2 linked regions of the Spartinivicinus marinus genome follow. The protein of the gene in region 1 interacts with the protein of each later gene in a pairwise test. Links are inferred from orthologs where the notes say so. Each region holds a gene or a part of one and is shown in the gene's direction. Other genes may lie near its edges.

Region 1 (6,882 bases):
GTATGCCTGGTAATTGGAGATGTCGCAAAGAAACTTCATGAAAACCAAAAACCCAACTTATAAATTGGGTTTTTAGATAAAGAAACAGTGGATTAATTCCGCAAGTTTTTTAACTTGTTTTTTGGCTTATGAGGGAGTAAGTATTTGTGATGAAACTAGTTTGCTTGCTCCACTAATACTTTTCCTGTCATTTCTTCTGGAATGGGTAGTTCCATTAAGCTAAGTATTGTAGGGGCAATATCTGACAGAATACCGCGATCTTTAATCTTAATCGCTTTGGGTCCAGCATAGACTAGTGGTACAGGTTCACAAGTATGGGCTGTATGGGCCTGCCCCGTTTCTTCATTACTCATTTGTTCGACATTGCCATGGTCAGCGGTAATTAAACATTGACCATTAACTTGTTCTAACGCTTTAAGAATCCGGCCAATACACTCATCAAGACATTCAACCGCTTTCACTGCGGCATCAAAAACACCGGTATGGCCTACCATATCGCCATTGGCATAATTGCATACCACTAAGTCGTATTTTCCACTGATAATTGCTTCAACTAACTTATCAGTGACTTCGGGGGCACTCATTTCAGGTTTTAGGTCATATGTGGCTACATCGGGTGAGTTAACCAAAATGCGAGTTTCGCCCTTATAAGGAGTTTCTTCGCCGCCACTGAAGAAAAAGGTTACATGGGCATATTTTTCTGTTTCTGCAATTCGTAACTGAGTTTTGCTAAGTGATGCCAAATATTCGCCGAGGGTGTTTTTTAATGATGCAGGCGGAAATGCGCAAGGTGCAGGAATATCAGCAGCATACTGAGTGAGCATAACAAAACCCGCTAGATTAGGCCGGCTAATACGTTCAAAGCCACTAAAGCTGTCTTCTACGAATGCACGTGTTAGCTGTCTAGCGCGGTCTGCACGAAAGTTCATAAACACAACTGCATCACCATCGCCAATAACGGTAGGCTTCTGATTTGCAGGAGTAACGATGGTTGCCTTAACAAACTCGTCATTTTCACTTCTAGCATAAGCTGCTTGCAAACCAGTAACTGGGTCCTCTGCAGAAAAATCGCCAGTACCTAAGGTAAGCATGTTATAAGCAGCGGCAACTCGGTCCCAACGGTTGTCGCGATCCATAGCGAAGTAGCGGCCAATCAAGCTGGCAATTCGGCCTACACCTAGGTCTGAAAGTTTGGCTTCGATGCGTTTTAGTGATGTTTCAGCACTTCGTGGAGGCGTGTCACGACCATCTAAAAATGCATGTACATAAACGGCTTGAGCACCACGCTGAGCAGCTAGGTCAATCATGGCTAAAATATGGTCTTCATGACTATGTACTCCGCCGGGAGATAACAAGCCTAGAATATGAACGGCTTTGTTTTCAGTAATGGCTTTGTCTACAGCTTCTGTCAGGGTTGGGTTGGTAAAAAAAGAGGCATCTGCAATGGCCTTAGTGATGCGTGTGAAGTCTTGATACACAACCCGACCTGCCCCTAAGTTCATATGGCCAACTTCTGAGTTGCCCATTTGGCCATCAGGCAATCCCACATCTATCCCAGAGCCTGAAATCAAACTGTGAGGATTTTGTTCCCAGAGCTTATCCCAAACAGGCGTTTCAGCGGCTGCAATAGCATTGGACTCTGATGTTTCGCTATAGCCAAAACCATCAAGGATAAGTAATGCGGTAGTACGTCGTTGGTTACTCATATGGATTCGTGCTGCTCATAGTAAATGGTACAAAAAGCGGGTAGAGAGATATTAGCGAGATTCTAAAGGGAGGTCTATTAAGCCTGTGATCCTAGACACTTTGTCCGATCTAAAGCACTGATAGTAGGTGAAGCATGAAGGTTGATAATCTAACTGTTTAGCCTGGTAGTTGAAACCTGTATACTTGCCACCCTTATTTAATCGCAAGGTCTGAATACAAATGGAGAAATTGATAGAGTTTGTTGTCAACCATCCATACTTGGTTACTGCATTTTTAGCTCTACTAGCGGCTTTAATTTATACCGAAGGGCGTAAAGCAGGTGCAACAATAAACACCAGCCAGCTAACTTCTGCAGTAAACAACAAAGATGCAATAGTGGTAGATGTCCGAGATGGTAAGGAATTTCAAGCGGGGCATATTGTTAATGCTATCAATATTCCATCTACCAAGTTTGCTGAACGGATGAAAGAGCTAGAAAAGCACAAGGACAAGCCCATTATTATCGTTGATAAAATGGGACAACAAGGTAGTGCCGCTGGTAAAGCGTTGAAAGCTGCTGGCTTTGAGCAAGTGCTTAGGTTGCAAGGTGGTATGCAAACCTGGACAAGTGAAAACCTGCCTGTAATAAAGTAATGTCTGGGTTTTGTTAGTGAATATGTGTTGCTGAGGAAGTGAAAGAAAGATGAGTAACATAACCATTTACAGCTCAGCTTATTGCCCTTTTTGCATCCGGGCGCTGCGCTTATTGGATAGCAAGCAAGTGCCTTATCAACTGGTTAGTGTGGATGGTAAACCGGCGGTACGTAGGAAAATGGCTGAAAAAGCAGGGCGTACCTCAGTACCACAAATTTGGATTGGTAAGCGGCATGTGGGTGGTTGTGATGAGCTGTATGCCTTAGAACGTGAAGGTAAGCTTGATCCTCTGATTGCTGAAACCCATTAGCACTATATCTCTATACAAGGTACCTCTAAAAATCACTCGTGCAGGCTATAGTAACCAACAAGTGACGTCTTTATTTTGCGACATCAACATCGATTAGTGCTATGGTTGCTGTCACAGGCCAACCTGGTGATGCATGACGAAGTGCGTCAGCTGAGTTAGTATTGCTGACCTGCTTAGAGTATTAAATGACATAAATTAATTAAGGAATTACATAAATGGCTGAAAATCAACAAAATCAGGCAGCTGGCGAAGAGAACCAACCTCAGTTTGCATTACAGCGGATCTATGTGAAGGACCTTTCATTTGAGTCGCCCAAAGCGCCTGAGATATTCACGAAAGAATGGCAGCCACAGGTTAACTTAGATCTGAATACCCAGAACACTCAACTTGAAGAAGGGGTATTTGAGGTAGTTTTATCTCTAACAGTAACTGTTACTAACAATGAAGAAACAGCATTTGTTGTTGAAGTGCAACAAGCTGGCGTCTTTTTAGTAAAAGGCTTAGATGACGCTTCATTGCATCAAACCTTGGGTGCTTTTTGCCCTAATATTTTGTTCCCTTATGCTCGTGAGTGTATTGATAGCTTGGTCTTACGTGGCAGCTTCCCTCCAATTATGTTGGCGCCAGTTAATTTTGATGCGCTATATGCTCAAGCTCTGCAACAACGTGAACAACAGCAGCAGCCAGAAACTATTCAATAAGCTGTCATATTCTTTTTATAAGTATTTGTTTGTTATTGAATTAAACCAAAAAAGGGCCTTAGCCCCTTTTTTGGTTGTAGCTCAGTTTGTCAGTGATATATTATTCCCCACCTTTAAATCCTAGTTGCCGCCAGCTTTCATAAATCATCACTGCAGCACAGTTAGATAAGTTCATACTACGGCTGTTGGGCTTCATGGGTAGTCGTATAATATGTTCGGGTTTTACCTCATTTTGTAAAACATTACTGGGTAGTCCACGGGTTTCTGGGCCAAATAATAATGCATCATTAGGCTCATATTGAGCTGAGGTATGGAGGGTAGAGCCTTTAGTGCTAATAGCAAATAAGCGGTTATAGTTAACCGATTGACAGAATGCAGAGAGAGATTCGTGTACTGCCACTTTTGCAAACTCTGAATAATCCAAGCCTGCTCGACGTAGTTTTTTATCATCTAAATCAAACCCTAAAGGTTCTATTAAATGCAACTGATAACCAGTATTCGCACATAGGCGGATGATATTGCCTGTATTAGGAGGAATTTCAGGCTCAAATAGCACAATATGGAGCATAGAGGTCAATACTCAAAAGCTGGGGTTTTATTTAAAGGTATTATACCGCTTCTATTTCAGCATGTAATGTGTCAGGAAATAGACCAAACATATAAGAATCGCGTGGTTGGCCTGAAGTTCTACTGCGATGACGTAACCTGCCTTCAAATTGACCTCCCACCTTTTTAGCCGTTTTAATACTGGCGTGATTATCAATATCAACAACAATTTCTACTCGAATCAAATTAAGCTCTTCAAAGCAAAACTGGGCAGCAGCAGTAATTATTTCAGAGGCATAACCTTGTTTTAGGTGACTAGCGTTAACCCAATAGCTTAGATTAGCAAAACCATGGGGAAAGTTAATACCGCTGATTCTAGCTTCACCAATATATTCTTGGTTTTTTTTGCCAATAAAAGCAAAGTTGAACTCTGTCTTAAGTTGTTGTTGAGCAATACAGAATTCAACCCACTCTTTGTTAGTGGCTGCAGAGTAATTAGGGTTGCACCAATATAACCATTTACCAACAAGAGGTGCTGACTGCTGAATAGCAGAAAGTCGTTGGTCAACTAAAGATAAGTTGAGTGGTACTCCTGTCAGGCGTTTGGTATTAAGCTGTTTAAACATATAAATTTGCTTTACACTTCTCTATAAAAAGATCGTCATTTTACTGACATAAAAAAGTGGCTCAATATCAATAATAATTAATTTTAATAGTACGTTCGTAATAAGTGTAAGCAGCTTAAACTTTACGACAGTTAAGGAAGGATGGTTAAAGGAAAGTTATAATGAAATTAACAGTGAAACGGATTATCTGTAAGTACTTACTTTCTGGTTGGTGTTTTATTCCAATGATAACTATTGCTCAACCAGTTATATCAGATAACTGGTTTGAAGCTGGTCAGCAAGCGGTAGCAAAAGCAGTTCACCAACAACCAAATACTTCAATTGCTCGCAATGTTATTTTGTTTGTTGGTGATGGTATGGGCATATCAACAGTCACAGCTGCCAGAATTCTAGATGGCCAATTAAAGGGTAAAACAGGAGAAGAGAACTTATTAGCATTTGAAAGGTTGCCTTATGTTGGTTTATCAAAAACCTATAATACCAATCAACAAACGGCTGATTCAGCAGGAACAATGACTGCTATGATGACAGGGGTAAAAACCCTAGCAGGTGTTATTTCAGTTAATCAACAAGTGGCGCGTGGTGATTGTGAGACAGCTAAAAGAAATAAAGTAATGACTTTATTGGAGCAAGCTGAGCAAGCAGAAATGGCTACAGGTATTGTGACAACAGCTCGAATTACTCATGCAACACCTGCTGCTACTTATGCCCATAGCCCTGAACGGGGGTGGGAGGATGATGACGATATGCCTTCGTCCGCAAAGCGAGCTGGTTGTAAAGATATTGCTAGGCAGTTAATTGAGTTCCCGTATGGTAATGGGTTGGAAGTAGCATTAGGAGGCGGACGCAGAAGCTTTTTGCCAGATAACCAGGTTGATCCTGAAGAACCAAATAAAACTGGGGCACGAGAAGATGGACGGAATTTAACTGTTGAATGGTTAACGAAATATAATAATGCCCAGTATGTTTGGAATGAGCAACAGTTTATGTCTATTAAGGCGGCAAATGTCGATCATTTATTAGGGTTATTCAATCGCTCGCACATGGCTTTTGAAGCAGATAGAAATGATGATAAAGGAGGAGAGCCATCGTTATCAGAAATGACTGCTAAAGCCATTGAAATTTTACAAAAAAATGAGAATGGCTTTTTTCTAATGGTTGAAGGAGGGCGAATCGACCATGGACATCATGCAGGAAATGCCTACCGCGCATTGCATGACACAATTGAATTTTCAAAAGCGGTTGCTACAGCCATTAAAATGACTGACGCACGTGAAACTTTGGTAATTGTTACCGCTGATCATAGCCATGTTTTTACCATGGGAGGTTATCCTACACGAGGCAATCCAATTTTAGGTAAAGTTGTTGGTAATAATAGCAAAGGGCAGCCTAATAAATCGCCTACTCTAGCCGCAGATGGATTACCCTATACAACATTAGGATATTACAGTGGCCAGGGTGCTGCTAACGATCAATCTGGGCAGCGTCAACCTGGTCGAATGAATATTGTTAATGTTAATACTAAATCGAAAAACTATTTTCAGGAGGTGCTGTTGCCAATGTCCTCAGAAACCCATGGTGGTGAAGATGTAGCTATATATGCTTCAGGCCCTTGGGCGCATTTATTTCATGGTGTCCATGAGCAAAATTATATTTACCATGTAATGGCTCATGCAGCTAAGTTGAATGACCAACAGACAGCTCAACAACAGCAGTCTCGTTAAATACTTATCCTGTGCTGCCCTCCTGCTCTGAGGAATATCCCCCTCTTTGGGGGACGAAAAAGCGAGTGGATATGGGGTAGCAGGTTATTCCATATCAAACACTAAACTTACGTTATATTTTTTGCGACAGCTAGAATATTCTACATAAATTTATAAAAGCTAAAAATAACTTTTGTTTAAAACGTCGTGTATCTGAATATATAATTAAAACGATACAGTTCTTCAAGCGCACTCTTTAAATAATAACGAAGGATTCACTTTTCCTATCGCTATTTGACAAATGTCTTCTATATTGGAAAAATCATCTAATAAATTTTTTGCATATATGCAAACATCTTTGACTAAGGCGACGACAGGAATTAATGATAGAATATAGTCGACGTTAGTTTTTAGCTGGTTAAATTGCTTTTGTAATCGGTTGCTTACTCCTTGCAAGTGGTCTGTTATTTCATCAAATAAATAACTTAGCTTTCTTTTTAACGTTTTATCAGGCAAACAGATACCCACTATACGGTATTTGGTAATAATCGTTCTACATAGTGGGCAAAACTCTGCTTCTAGCATCTGTACCAACTCCTCTAGTAGTAAAAACTTCTCACTATTGACTTTGTTGCTTTTGGCTGCGCGTTCATAAA
Region 2 (7,122 bases), 1.3 Mb from region 1 along the record:
TGACATTGAAGCCAGCTCCTGTAGATACGGGAATCGTTTTTTGTCGGACAGACTTAGATCCGGTTGTAGAAATACCCGCAAAAGCAAGCTTTGTTGGTGACACTACTTTATGTACATCATTAATGAATAATGATGGCATTAGAGTAGACACTGTTGAGCATTTGCTTTCAGCAATGGCAGGCCTCGGCATTGACAATGCCTATGTAGAAGTAAGCTCCCATGAAGTACCTATCATGGATGGCAGTGCAGGGCCTTTTGTTTTCTTAATTCAATCTGCAGGGATTGAAGAGCAAAACACAGCAAAGAAGTTTATTCGAATTAAAAAAGAGGTTACCTATAAAGAGGGTGACAAGGTAGCAACCTTCTTACCTTTTGATGGCTTTAAAGTGACCTTTACGATTGATTTTGACCACCCTGTCTTTAAAGGCAATATCCAAACAGCTTCTGTTGATTTTTCCAGCACCTCCTTCGTGAAAGAAGTCAGTCGCGCAAGAACTTTTGGTTTTATGCGAGATATTGAATATCTCCGGTCTAAAAACTTAGCGCTTGGTGGTAGTGTTGACAATGCCATAGTTGTTGATGACTATCGGATACTGAATGAAGATGGTTTGCGTTATGATGACGAGTTTGTCAGACATAAAATGCTTGATGCCATTGGTGATTTGTACTTACTAGGTAATAGCTTAATTGGTGAGTACCGTGCGGTTAAATCTGGGCATGCTTTAAATAATAAAGTATTACGTGCCTTAATTGCACAAGAAGATGCGTGGGAAGTAGTTACATTTGAAGATCCTGCTGAAGCTCCTATCTCATACATGCGGCCAGTAGCTGCAGTATAAATCTTATTAGGTAAATAATGGGCTTGTTGCTTTCACACATTAAAAATGTGTACTTGAAGGCTATAGAGCAGGAAATCGCCCGTTGATATGCAGTAGACAACACAGGTAGATATGTACTGTACTGATATAAATTTATATATTGGAAGTACTAATCTATTTGTATGTTGTTGACTAAGATAGGCAAGATTATTGTATTATAAAAGCTATGTAAGGGTAAATACTTATTGTATTATAAGCATGTGAATATTTTGCTACATAGGATTACAAAATAGGGTTACGAAAGTCTGAGTTAAATAAATCATGCTTTTGGCATAGTATTAAGTATATAAGTGGTATTTAGAGCAGCTTAATTCTTGCCCAAGACTTAATAATGCTAAAAAGATAAAATAGCTGATGGTTAAAACTAGAATAACCATGAGTGAGTAAAGCGGCAAATATTTGCCAGTTCGTGTGCAAGACTACGCTCTATTGAAGGCTGATAAAGCCTAAAACTGTTAGTCTTGTCATACGGCTAACATACATATAGATGTAACTTTGGGGGTTAAAGACTGCAAGTAATAGACAGTTGATGCTGCTTTAAATAAATAGCTATGATTGCTTGTAGCGAATTCAACTTATTGATGTACTTGTCTTGTAGTCAGGCGGTAAGAGCTTGAGTAGTTCTGTCTCTTAAGTGAATTATTGTCTAAGGTGGCTTTTGCTAGAGGTACGCAATCCCCGTGAAATAAAAGTGCAAGTGAATGAATATTATTATTGTCCGACGAAAGCTAGATAGATCGCGAACATTTCATATTGGCCCCTTTGGCCTTACATTTCTTGTGCTTGCTCTACTCATCGCTCTTATTAGTCTCTCTATCTGGGGTACCTATACCTACCTGACCCCTCTTTCAGCCAAATCCCTTAGTAATCAAACTACCCAACATTGGCAAGGAGAAATAACCAGCCAACGACGTGAACTTAGTGCGCTTAAGGATCAAGCTACTGCAGAGCTGGATGCATTAGCATTACGAGTATCTGAGTTACAAAGTCGACTCGTCAGGTTAGATGCATTGGGTGAGCGTCTTACTCAAATTGCTGACCTTGATAATGGTGAATTTGATTTTAGTGAGCCTCCTGGATTAGGTGGCCCTGAGTCCAATGATATCGATGAAACATTTAAGCCCCCTCAATTTATTGATCTGATAGATCAGCTGATCAAACAAATCGACAACCGAGAAGCACAATTAGAGCTATTAGGTGATTTAATTACTTCGCGAAAAATAAAGAGCGATGTGTTAATAGCAGGTAGCCCGATTAGGAAAGGCTGGCTATCTTCTCGATTTGGTCGGCGAACAGATCCCATCAATGGGCGTTATGCCTGGCACAAAGGTATTGATTTTGCTGGTAAATATGGGTCCGGCATTTTTTCTGTAGGGTCTGGAGTAATCACTTGGGCTGGCTCGCGGGGTGGCTATGGTAATATGGTTGAAGTGAACCATGGCAATGGTTTTGTTACCCGTTATGCTCATAACAGTAAAGTCTTAGTTAAAGTAGGTGACTTAGTTAAAAAAGGGCAAAGAATTGCTTTAATGGGCAGCAGTGGGCGAGCAACAGGTCCACATGTTCATTTTGAAGTGTATAAAGACGGAAAAGCTGTTAACCCCGCCAGATACATTTCCCGTGCAAATGGATAAACCAATAAGCACTTTGAGTAGTTTCTCTTAAAAGCTGTGGTAATGCTTTCTTGTCTAAAGTAAATAGCGTTACAATCCAGCTACTTTTTCTAAGTTTATTTTATAAAATCAGCCGAGCATTTGAGATGCTGCCTGGTATTAATCTTGTGGATACAATAAGTAAACGATTATGTTAGCGCCTTTAGTTCGAAAAGTCTTTGGTAGTAAAAATGACCGCCAGTTACGCCGGATGCGTAAAGTAGTGAAAGCAGTGAATGCTCTAGAGGAGTCATTGAGTAAACTGTCAGATGAGCAATTAAAGGCTAAAACTGATGAGTTTCGTGGTCGAGTCAAAAAAGGTGAGAGTTTAGACAGCTTATTACCCGAAGCTTTTGCTGTCGTGCGTGAAGCTGGTAAGCGCGTGATGGGAATGCGCCATTTCGATGTTCAATTAATCGGTGGTATGACACTTCACGAAGGTCGTATAGCTGAAATGCGCACGGGTGAGGGTAAAACATTAGTAGCAACCTTGCCAGCCTATCTTAATGGCTTGTCTGGCAAGGGTGTCCATGTTGTAACGGTTAACGATTACTTAGCTAGTCGTGATGCAAACTGGATGCGTCCATTATATGAATTTCTTGGTTTAACGGTTGGTGTGGTGACATCAGGCCAAGATCCAGAATCAAAAAAAGCAGCTTATCAGTCGGATATTACTTACGGAACGAATAACGAATTTGGCTTTGACTATTTGCGGGATAATATGGCATTTAGCCTGGAAGATAAATCCCAGCGCCCACTTAACTATGCCATCGTGGATGAAGTAGACTCAATTCTGATTGATGAAGCCAGAACCCCTTTGATTATTTCTGGTGCTGCTGAAGACAGCTCTGAGCTTTATACTGTTATAAATAAACTTATTCCTAAACTACAAAAGCAGGAAGAGGCTGTTGAAGGTCACTTTACTTTAGATGAGAAAACTCGACAGGTTGAGCTAAATGAGGATGGTCATCAGTTTATAGAAGAGCTGCTGGCTGAAAAGGGAATGTTGGGTGAAGGTGAAAGCCTCTATGCACCGAACAATCTAAATCTGCTCCACCATGTTTATGCTGCCTTAAAAGCCCACCAAATCTTTCATAAAAATATTGACTACATTATTCAAAATGGTCAGGTGCTGTTAGTTGACGAGCATACTGGCCGGACCATGCCTGGTAGGAGGCTTTCTGAAGGCCTACACCAAGCTTTAGAGGCAAAAGAAGGTCTGCAAATTCAAAGCGAAAGCCAGACCCTGGCATCAACCACTTTCCAAAACTACTTCCGCTTGTATGAAAAATTGTCAGGCATGACAGGGACTGCAGATACCGAGGCAGTTGAGCTAAGACAAATTTATGGTTTAGACGTTATTGTCATTCCTACCCATAAGCCAATGGTAAGAAAAGACTATAATGACCTAGTTTATCTCAGTATCGAAGAAAAATATGACGCGGTAATTGAAGACATTAAAGAAAATGTGGCCAAGCATCGCCCTATCTTGGTAGGTACGGCTTCTATTGAATCTTCTGAGCGCGTTTCTAGTGCATTAAAGAAAGCGGGAATTGAACACCAAGTATTAAATGCAAAATTCCATGAAAAAGAAGCAGAAATTATTGCTCAAGCAGGTAAGCCAGGAGCTGTAACCATTGCTACCAATATGGCAGGCCGTGGTACAGATATTATGTTGGGAGGTAACTGGGAAGCTGAAGTTGCTAAGCTAGAGAACCCAACAGAAGAGCAAATTAATAGTATTAAAGCAGATTGGCAAGAACGGCATCAACAGGTATTAGATGCTGGAGGCCTACATATTATTGGTACTGAGCGTCATGAATCACGCCGCATTGATAACCAGCTAAGGGGGCGTTCAGGTCGCCAGGGTGACCCAGGTTCTAGTCGTTTCTATTTGTCTCTTGAAGATAGCTTAATGCGTATTTTTGCCTCCGATGGTATCCGCAATTTGATGCAGCGGCTTGGCATGGAAAAAGGTGAGGCCATTGAGCATCGGATGGTGACCAATGCTATTGAAAAAGCGCAGCGTAAAGTAGAAGGCCGCAACTACGATATTCGTAAAGCCTTATTAGAATATGATGATGTTGCTAATGAGCAGCGTAAGTACATCTATAGTTTCCGTAATAAGGTAATGAGTGAGGATGACCTATCTGAAATGGTGACAGAGTTCCGAGAAGACGTCTTGGAGCAAGCGATTAACCAGTTTATTCCTCCTCAAAGTCTGCAGGAAATGTGGGATGTAAATGGTTTAGAGGAGCATTTATCCTCAGAGTTTGCTATTAACTTGTCTATTCAACAGTGGCTGGATGAAGATGACAAGCTCTATGAAGAGCCCCTAAGAGAAAAAATTAAACAGCACTTGTTGGATGATTATCAGTCTAAGGAAGAATTAGCTGGTGCTGCTGTTCTTCGTATGTTCGAAAAACAAATGCTGCTAAGAGTGTTAGATGATAAGTGGAAAGAGCATCTGGCAACTATGGACTACCTGCGCCAGGGTATTCACTTACGTGGTTATGCTCAGAAAAACCCTAAACAAGAGTATAAGCGCGAGTCGTTTGAGCTATTTCAACAGCTGCTGGAAGACATCAAACATGAAACCATTAAAATTCTTTCTCATGTGCAAGTCAAGCAAGATGATAATACAGAAGAAGTAGAGCGTCAGCGTAGAGCAGCTTTAGCTCAGCAAATGGAATTTCAGCATGCTGAGGCAGCAAGTATGGCTGGTGAGCCAACTTCGGAAGAAGGTGATGAGCACGCTGCTAATACACCATTTATTCGTCAGGAACGAAAAGTAGGGCGTAATGAGCCTTGCCCTTGCGGTTCAGGAAAAAAATATAAGCAGTGTCATGGTAAGATTGTATAAAATATACCTAACACAATAAGATAGCTGTTTAATAGAAGTAATTAAAAAAGGCGACGCTAGTCGCCTTTTTTATGAGGTAATAAGAAATATGGCGGTCGGCTTAGAGTCTATAAAGCAACTGTTGCCTGTTCCAGGCGTTAATTTATCAGCGGTTTCTGCTGGTATCAAAAAAAATCAACGAACAGATTTAGCATTATTGCAGTTTAAGACTGGCAGTACTGTAGCAGGCGTTTTTACCCAAAACCGTTTTTGTGCTGCCCCTGTTCAAGTGGCTAAGCAACATTTGTCGCAGCAGCCTTTAGCATTATTAATAAATGCGGGTAATGCTAATGCAGGGACAGGTCAGCAGGGTTTGGAAGATGCTTACTATAGTTGTGGTATGACCGCGGAACAGTTAGGTCTGACTCAGCAACAAGTGTTACCTTTTTCAACAGGAGTTATTGGAGAGCTATTTCCTATCCAAAAAATAGTCGATTCACTACCTCAACTGGTAAGCAAATTAAGTGATCAGACCTGGAATCAGGTGGCAGAAGCTATTATGACTACTGATACCCAGGCAAAAGGTGTTTCTAAGCAATTTAGCTGGAAGGGTAATACCTATACTATTACTGGTATTGCAAAAGGGGCTGGGATGATAAAGCCCAATATGGCAACAATGCTGGCTTTTATAGCAACAGATCTAGCAATTGATCAGGCTTTACTTCAAAAACTCACTGGAGATGTAGCGAATCTGTCGTTTAATCGTATTACCATTGATGGTGATACGTCCACGAATGATGCTTTTATAGTAGCAGCTACAGGTGCAGCTAATAATGAGCTCATAGTAGATACCAATGATCAGTTATTTCAATTATTTAAAAGCACGCTAATTGAGGTGGCTAAGCAGCTGGCTCAAATGATTGTGCGTGATGGTGAAGGTGCCACTAAATTTGTCTCTATTAATGTCGGTGGTGCCAAAACTGCTCAAGATGCTCTGGAAGTTGCCTATACAGTGGCACATTCACCTTTAGTTAAAACCGCTTTATTTGCCAGTGACCCCAATTGGGGCAGAATATTAGCAGCAGTTGGCCGAGCACAGATTGCTGAATTAGATGTCAGTAAAGTGCAGATTAAATTGAATGATGTAGTGATTGTTGAAAATGGTGGTCGGGCAGCCAGTTATACAGAAGAGCAAGGTCAGCAGGCAATGGTAGAGCCTACTATTGCTATTGATATTGAGCTGGGTTGCGGAGATTTAGCTGAAACTATTTGGACAACTGATCTTTCCCACGAGTATGTCAAAATTAATGCCGAGTATCGGACCTGATATCTGAGAATTAAACTATGTACAAAAAATCAATTCAGGTTGCAGCTGCAGCAATTATAAATACTTCAGGCGAGGTGTTAATTGCTAAGCGTCCGGATGACAAACACCAAGGTGGCAAGTGGGAATTTCCTGGTGGAAAAATAGAGCAGGGAGAAACTGTTCTGGATGCATTAACAAGAGAGTTGCATGAAGAACTTGCTATTCAGGTTGTTACTGCAAATCCATTAATTCAAATAACCTATGAATACCCTGAAAAAATTGTACAGCTTGATGTATGGCAAGTAACAGAGTTTAGTGGTGATCCTATTGGTAATGAAGGGCAATCTATCCAGTGGGTAGCAAAAACACAGTTATTTAACTTTCAGTTTCCACCCGCTAATCGTCCAATTCTTCAAGCTTTGTTATTGCCAGATTATTATTTAA

Evidence for each region.
Region 2: the proteins of secB (region 1) and secA interact in binary tests that used the Escherichia coli proteins (3 or more experiments, as listed by UniProt). The link is inferred for Spartinivicinus marinus from one-to-one orthologs.

Annotation. Positions count from the first base shown.
Region 1 is NZ_JAPJZK010000001.1:2,944,541-2,951,422, forward strand. Bases 1,610-4,608 are described here. They hold secB (protein-export chaperone SecB), read left to right. Parts: upstream 1,610-2,865; coding sequence 2,866-3,351; downstream 3,352-4,608. Other genes in these bases: gpmM (2,3-bisphosphoglycerate-independent phosphoglycerate mutase), read right to left, coding at 1,610-1,706; OQE68_RS13245 (rhodanese-like domain-containing protein), read left to right, coding at 1,927-2,340; grxC (glutaredoxin 3), read left to right, coding at 2,390-2,650; trmL (tRNA (uridine(34)/cytosine(34)/5-carboxymethylaminomethyluridine(34)-2'-O)-methyltransferase TrmL), read right to left, coding at 3,452-3,919; OQE68_RS13265 (GNAT family N-acetyltransferase), read right to left, coding at 3,960-4,523. Also shown: more of gpmM, read right to left, coding at 156-1,609; OQE68_RS13270 (alkaline phosphatase family protein), read left to right, coding at 4,685-6,247; OQE68_RS13275 (hypothetical protein), read right to left, coding at 6,470-6,882. UniProt on the Escherichia coli protein: One of the proteins required for the normal export of some preproteins out of the cell cytoplasm. It is a molecular chaperone that binds to a subset of precursor proteins, maintaining them in a translocation-competent state.
Region 2 is NZ_JAPJZK010000001.1:4,273,634-4,280,755, forward strand. The notes cover bases 2,355-5,593. They hold secA (preprotein translocase subunit SecA), read left to right. Parts: upstream 2,355-2,681; coding sequence 2,682-5,393; downstream 5,394-5,593. Other genes in these bases: OQE68_RS19175 (M23 family metallopeptidase), read left to right, coding at 2,355-2,512; argJ (bifunctional glutamate N-acetyltransferase/amino-acid acetyltransferase ArgJ), read left to right, coding at 5,482-5,593. In the rest of the region: lpxC (UDP-3-O-acyl-N-acetylglucosamine deacetylase), read left to right, coding at 1-839; more of OQE68_RS19175, read left to right, coding at 1,580-2,354; more of argJ, read left to right, coding at 5,594-6,699; OQE68_RS19190 (Nudix family hydrolase), read left to right, coding at 6,717-7,122. UniProt on the Escherichia coli protein: Required for protein export, interacts with the SecYEG preprotein conducting channel.